DNA from 3 places in the Pseudomonas sp. PDM24 genome. Region 1 is predicted to be linked to each of the others. Evidence: predicted binding sites of a transcription regulator. Region 1 holds the regulator's gene; each other region holds the start of a gene.

What was found. Region 1 encodes FliA, which starts transcription of late flagellar genes. Its sites were predicted from a motif close to CTAAAGTTTNNNNNNNNNNNGCCGNTAA; they were not measured.
Region 2: the regulator FliA is predicted to act here: its motif matches at 1,275-1,302, upstream of motA (flagellar motor stator protein MotA).
Region 3: the regulator FliA is predicted to act here: its motif matches at 1,493-1,520, upstream of KW837_RS19780 (methyl-accepting chemotaxis protein).

Annotation. Positions count from the first base shown of each region.
Region 1 covers NZ_JAHUWR010000001.1:167,045-169,316, forward strand. The annotation lists gene fleN (flagellar synthesis regulator FleN) at 1-820, shown strand, start outside; gene fliA (RNA polymerase sigma factor FliA) at 817-1,557, shown strand; gene KW837_RS00780 (chemotaxis response regulator CheY) at 1,726-2,097, shown strand; gene KW837_RS00785 (protein phosphatase CheZ) at 2,128-2,272, shown strand, end outside.
Region 2 covers NZ_JAHUWR010000004.1:366,491-368,762, forward strand. The annotation lists gene KW837_RS16180 (HDOD domain-containing protein) at 1-1,215, opposite strand, end outside; gene motA (flagellar motor stator protein MotA) at 1,371-2,222, shown strand; gene motB (flagellar motor protein MotB) at 2,226-2,272, shown strand, end outside.
Region 3 covers NZ_JAHUWR010000006.1:62,869-65,140, forward strand. The annotation lists gene KW837_RS19780 (methyl-accepting chemotaxis protein) at 1-1,380, opposite strand, end outside; gene KW837_RS19785 (transporter) at 1,656-2,272, shown strand, end outside.

The DNA of each region.
Region 1 (2,272 bases):
GCATCCCGTACAGGTGATCGCGGTGACCGGCGGCAAAGGTGGCGTCGGGAAGACTAACGTGTCAGTGAACTTGTCCCTGGCTCTAGCTGAGCTCGGCCGGCGCGTCATGCTGCTGGATGCCGATCTGGGACTGGCGAACGTCGACGTCCTGCTGGGACTGACACCCAAACGCACGCTGGCCGACGTGATCGAAGGCCGCTGTGAGCTGCGCGACGTGCTGTTGCAAGGACCCGGCGGCATCCGCATCGTCCCGGCGGCGTCCGGCACCCAGAGCATGGTTCATTTGAGCCCGGCCCAGCATGCCGGCCTGATCCAGGCTTTCAGCGACATCGGCGACAACCTCGACGTATTGGTGATCGACACCGCTGCGGGTATTGGTGACTCGGTAGTCAGTTTCGTTCGCGCAGCGCAAGAAGTCTTGCTGGTGGTGTGCGATGAGCCGACCTCGATTACCGACGCCTACGCGCTGATCAAATTGCTGAATCGCGACTACGGCATGAACCGCTTCCGCGTCCTGGCCAACATGGCGCAGAGCCCGCAGGAAGGCCGCAATCTGTTCGCCAAGTTGACCAAGGTCACGGATCGTTTCCTCGACGTCGCCTTACAGTACGTTGGTGCCGTGCCTTACGACGAAAGCGTGCGCAAGGCCGTGCAGAAGCAGCGTGCTGTCTACGAAGCCTTCCCGCGTTCCAAGTGCGCCCTGGCGTTCAAGGCCATTGCGCAGAAGGTCGATACCTGGCCACTGCCGGCCAACCCGCGTGGGCACCTGGAGTTTTTCGTCGAGCGCCTCGTGCAACAGACCGCAGGACCCGTCCTATGACAGCCAGTGGCTACAACCTCTACAAGAAGTCGGCACGTGACGCGCAGTACGAGCTGATCGAGCGTTACGCGCCACTGGTCAAACGCATTGCCTACCACTTGCTGGCGCGTCTGCCGGCCAGTGTCCAGGTCGAAGACCTGATCCAGGCCGGGATGATCGGCCTGCTTGAAGTATCAACCAAATACGACGCCAGCAAAGGCGCGAGCTTCGAGACGTACGCGGGCATTCGAATCCGCGGCGCGATGCTCGATGAAGTGCGCAAGGGGGACTGGGCGCCACGTTCGGTTCACCGCAATACCCGCATGGTCAGCGACGCAATTCGCTCGATTGAAGCTAAAACCGGCCGTGACGCTAAAGATCACGAAGTTGCGGCCGAACTCCAATTGAGTCTCGACGATTATTACGGGATTTTGAACGACACCCTCGGTAGCCGGTTATTCAGTTTCGACGATCTGTTGCAGGACGGCGAACACGAAGGGCTGCACGAGGATGGCGCCAGTGCTCATCTCGAGCCGTCGCGCGATCTGGAAGATGAACGCTTCCAGGCGGCGCTGGCGGACGCGATTGCCAATTTGCCGGAGCGTGAGCGACTGGTGTTGGCGCTGTACTACGACGAAGAGTTGAATCTCAAGGAAATCGGTGAGGTCCTGGGGGTCAGCGAATCGCGGGTCAGCCAGTTACACAGCCAGTGCGCGGCCCGTTTGCGGGGGCGTTTGGGGGAGTGGCGAGCGCGCTGACAGGCAGTGTGGGGACACTGCGAACGAGGTGGGTACGGCATTTTGCTGCATCGGCCACGGCCCGTTGTAATCCATACAACTGTTGAGTGTTACGCCGAATTGATTGAACGGCGCGTTCAGGTGCTGCGCGCGTTTTAAGACTGCTTGGAGGTCGAATTGGACAAGAATATGAAAATCCTCATCGTTGATGACTTCTCAACGATGCGGCGGATCATAAAAAACCTGTTGCGTGACCTTGGGTTCACCAACACGGTCGAGGCGGATGACGGTATTACCGCGATTCCGGTCCTCAACAGCGGGAGCATCGACTTTCTGGTAACGGACTGGAACATGCCCGGCATGACCGGTATTGATCTGCTGCGCCACGTGCGTGCCGATGAAAAACTCAAACACCTGCCGGTGTTGATGGTCACGGCCGAAGCCAAGCGCGAGCAAATCATCGAAGCCGCTCAGGCGGGCGTGAACGGCTATGTGGTCAAGCCATTCACGGCTCAAGCGTTGAAAGACAAGATTGAAAAGATCTTCGAACGCATCGGTTGATGTGCAAAGCCAGTCCGTCACGGGGGAGCTATGGAGCATAACGAATCTTCACAGGGCGATTTTGAGTCGACCCTGAAAAAACACGCGGTCGAACTGGTCGAAAGCCTTGAAAAAGGCAGGTTCGGCGACGCTGTGCAACTGATCCATGAGCTCAACCAGACCCGTGACCGCGGCC
Region 2 (2,272 bases), on a different contig from region 1:
GGCAATCTGGTGCACCCGCAGACTGGCGTGTGTGCGATCGGCCATCAGGATCATCACTCGCCGCATGCCACACGCCACCAGGGCATCTCGGGCCGATGTGGTCAAGTGCATGGCATTGGTAAACCGGCTCGGCTCCACCAGCAATTCGGCGCATTGTTTACGCCACTTCGCCAGGTCTTCGGCGGTGGGCGCCGGGGCCGGCAGCAAGCCGGCGTGAACGCGGTTCATGCCCGCCGGCCAGATCAATGTTTCGGCTGGGTGCCAGAGGTCCGGCATGGCATGTTGCCGGGCGCTGTTGGCGGCCTGTTGGTGCAACTGTTGCTGCACTTCATCCATCGGCATTTGCAGATAAAGGCTGGTCAGGTACTGCCAGCGTTCACAGTGCGGACTGTCCCAGGCCTGTTGTGCCGACAACGCCAGACCATTGGCCAGCAGCACGGTGTTGGCGGGCTGATTAAGCCAGCGCCGCAACGTCGGGTCGTCATCGAGACGATTCTGTTGGCGTAGCGGGTGATCATCGTCCCGTGCAATGCGCAGGACTTTCACCAGTTCGCGTTGTTCATTGAGCAGCAGCCGATAACCCTGCTGGACCCAGATCGGCAAACGCCAGACATCCACCAGCGCCATACAGATTTCCAGCAGACGCACGCCGAACAATTGCTTTTCGACTTTGCGCGCCGACTCGCCTTTATGGATGACCCGCAGTTCCCATTCTTCAAGCATCTGCGGATGGGTCAACGCCATGGGCCACAGTGGCGAAAGAAACAGCAGGCTGCCCCAGTGGATGTCCTGCCACAACCGCGCCAGGCGACTGGCAAAAAAACCATTGGCCTGTTGAGTGGCGTGCTGACTGATCAGCTGAAGCTGGCGCAGGGCAACGGGGATCTGCGATTGGGGTTCGGCGGGCAAGCGCTCGAGCAATTCTTCGGTGCGTTTCAAACCGAGGCGATTAATTGCCACTTCAAGATTTTCAGCGGGCGTGGCCATGCTGCCATGAGTGTGGCGATTGGCTTCGCGAATCACACTCAAGGCCAGGGCCGGGCTGTCCTGCATCATTTCGGCAATGTCGCGCAGCGAGCTGCGGCTATCGCGGATGGCTTTGCAGACGCGGTCGTGACTGGCTTGCGGAACCGGCAGGCGCACACCATCGAGCAGCTTGACCCAGCCTTCGAGCGTGGTCGGTTTTGGCGTTGGGACGTTCGTTTCGTTAGCCATGTCTGGACGCTGCTTTACCTATCCCTGCGTGGGCCAAATTGGCTTTTCGCCTTATCTGGCTATAGTCTGGCGCAGTTTTGCCGATAAGGAGAAGAAGAGATTTTTTAACTTCCGAATATGACCTTGAACCCGACTCAGTAAGTGCTCTCCTACCTATGGCTAAAATTATCGGCATCATCGTCGTATTCGCGAGCGTGCTCGGCGGATACGTGCTTTCCCACGGCAAGATTGCCGCCCTCATTCAGCCTTTCGAGGTGATGATTATCGGTGGCGCGGCCCTTGGTGCATTCCTGCAGGCCAACCCCGGTCATATGACGATGCACGTGCTCAAGAAGTCTTTGGGCATGTTCAGTTCGCGTTTCAACCACACCTTCTACCTGGAAGTGTTGGGGCTGATTTACGAGATCCTCAACAAGAGCCGTCGCGAAGGCATGATGGCAATCGAAGGCGACATCGAAGATGCCGCCGCGAGCCCGATCTTCGCCAAGTACCCGGCAGTCCTGAAAGATGACCGCATGACGGCGTACATCTGCGATTACCTGCGCATCATGTCCTCCGGCAACATGGCTCCCCATGAGCTTGAAGGCTTGTTCGACATGGAACTGACCAGCCTCAAGGAAGACCTGGACCACCCCTCCCACGCCGTCAACGGCATCGCCGATGCCATGCCGGGTTTCGGTATCGTTGCGGCGGTATTGGGTATCGTGGTGACCATGGCTTCGCTGGGTGAAAGCGACCAGAAAATGATTGGCTTGCACGTAGGTGCGGCTCTGGTAGGTACCTTCTTCGGTATTCTCGCGGCCTATGGTTTCTTTGGCCCGCTGGCCCACGCTCTGGGCCACGATGCCAAGGAAGAACTGAACGTCTACGAAGCCATCAAGGCCTCGCTGGTGGCTTCGGCTTCCGGCATGCCGCCATCGCTGGCAGTGGAATTCGGTCGCAAGGTTCTGTACCCGGCGCACCGTCCTAGCTTCGCTGAGCTGGAACAAGCGGTTCGCGGTCGCTAAGTCATGGAAAATAACCAGCCGATAATCATCAAGCGCGTCAAAAAGTACGC
Region 3 (2,272 bases), on a different contig from region 1:
GGTCACTTGCTCGACGCTTTCTTCGCTGCGCGACTGGCCGCTTTCGATCGCCTGGGCCGCGTCCACTGCGCCGGTTTGCACGGTTTGAATGATCTGGTTGATCTCGATGATCGACGCCGCCGTGCGCTGGGCCAGGCTGCGTACTTCATCGGCGACCACCGCAAAACCACGCCCGGCTTCACCGGCACGGGCCGCTTCGATTGCGGCGTTGAGCGCCAGCAGGTTGGTCTGTTCGGCGATGCCGCGAATCACTTCCAGCACTTTACCGATGCGCCCGCTGTCGGCTTCCAGACGACGGATGACCGTGGCGGTGTTGGCGATTTCGCCGCGCATTTGGGTGATGGTGTGGATGGTGCCCTGCATGACTTTTTCGCCCTGCTGGGCGGACTGGTCGGCGTCATCGGCCGCACGTGCCGCGTCGGCTGCGTGACGCGCGACTTCTTGCGCGGTGGCGGACATTTCGTTCATCGCCGTGGCCACCTGATCGGTGCGGTTGAACTGCTCGTTGGTGCCGCTGGCCATGAGGCCGGCAATCGAGTTCAACTCGCCGCTGGCGCTGTCCAGATCCGTCGCGCTGCGCTGCAAACGGCTGAAGGTTTCGGCGAGGAAATCGCGCAAGGTGTTAGCGGCCTTGGCCAGGTTGCCCAACTCGTCCTGACGGGTGCTGGCCACGCGCTCGGCGAAGCGCCCTTGGCTGAGCTGCGCCACGTAGTCGATCAGTTTGCGGATCGGTTCCACCAGGTTGCGGTTGACCAGCCACAGGCTCAACAGGCCAATCAACAGACCCGACACCAGCATCACAATGATCCCCAACCACACCGTCTGATCGGCGCTGGCGCTGATCAGCTTCGATTGCTCGGTTCCCTGCTTGCGCAACTCACTGACCAACTCGCTCATCTGCTCGCTGGCGGCACGGTCCACGCCCTTGACCGCGTTGTCGCCGGCCGTTGGGTCGGCACCGGCCGCCACGTAGGCATCACGGCCCTTCTGATAGGCCGCACCTAATACACGATGCTCTTCACGCAGGCGTTCGATGCGGGTCTTGAGTTGCGGCTCGATGCCTTTCTGCCCGGCCAGTTCACCGAGGATATCCTGCACGTCGCGCTGGCGGTCCTCGAACTGCTTCCAGTATTTGTCCAGGTTCGCAGGTTCCTTGCCACGCAGCAGAACGTTCTTCCACTCCTGAACCTGCACCTTGAATTGCAGGTTGGCTTCATCGATCAATTGCGAGGTGTGCAACGGACCTTCAATCAGGTTCGCGTAGTTCTGAACGCCATTGGACAGGAAGTGAAAGCAGGACAAAGCGATCAGCAACATCGCCAACAGGCTGCCGCTCAACAGGGCGAGGATTTGCGCTCTCAGGGATTTTTGCAAAAACATCGAGTGATATCTCATGACAGGGAAAAGGCACGCCCAAGGGGCATGCAAGATGTCTGGACATCCCTGTCAGCGACACTGGTTCACCACCAGAATCGGAAGATCAACATCAGCCTCATCGGCGCGCCAGAGCCTTTCTTGAGCGCTCTCCGACGACCGGTAGAAGGTAGATTTGCGGCGCTGTCCAACCGTCACAAAACCTTCAAGTTGCGTTGCGATGATGAGGCTCAAGTGAACCTGTGAAACCCGCGACAGGCGCTTCCTCGCAGCGAGACTTCATGAACCACAGCATCGACCAGCGCCATCGCGATTCCGACCTGTTCGGCCTGCTTTACGGTTTCAGTTTTCGCCCCGGCGAGCGCGGTCGAGAGATCGATTCGGCCAAGGCACTGCACTGCCTGCAACAACCGGACGACAGTGACGAGTTTCTCTGGCTGCACCTGAACCTGGCCCATGCCGCCTGCGAGCGCTGGATGAAAAGTCATCTGGCATTGCCCGATGAATTTTTCGAAGCACTCCACGAAGGTTCTCGCTCGACGCGCATCGAGCATGTCGATTCGGCGTTGCTGGCGGTGGTCAACGACGTGGTGTTCAACCTCAGCAGCATGGTTTCCTCGGATGTCTCGACGCTGTGGGTCTGCGCTCGCAGTCGGCTGATCGTCAGCGCACGCCTGCAACCGCTGCACTCGGTGGACAAGCTGCGTTCGTCGGTGAAGGCCGGTGAATGCTTTCGCTCACCGCTGGAGCTGCTGGTGCATTTGCTGCGCGATCAGGGCGAAGTGCTGACGCAGATCGTGCGCAAAACCAGCCTCAGCGTCGATCAGATCGAAGATGAGCTGCTGTCTTCGCGCCTGTCCACCAACCGCGCTGAACTGGGCGCCAACCGCCGGGTGCT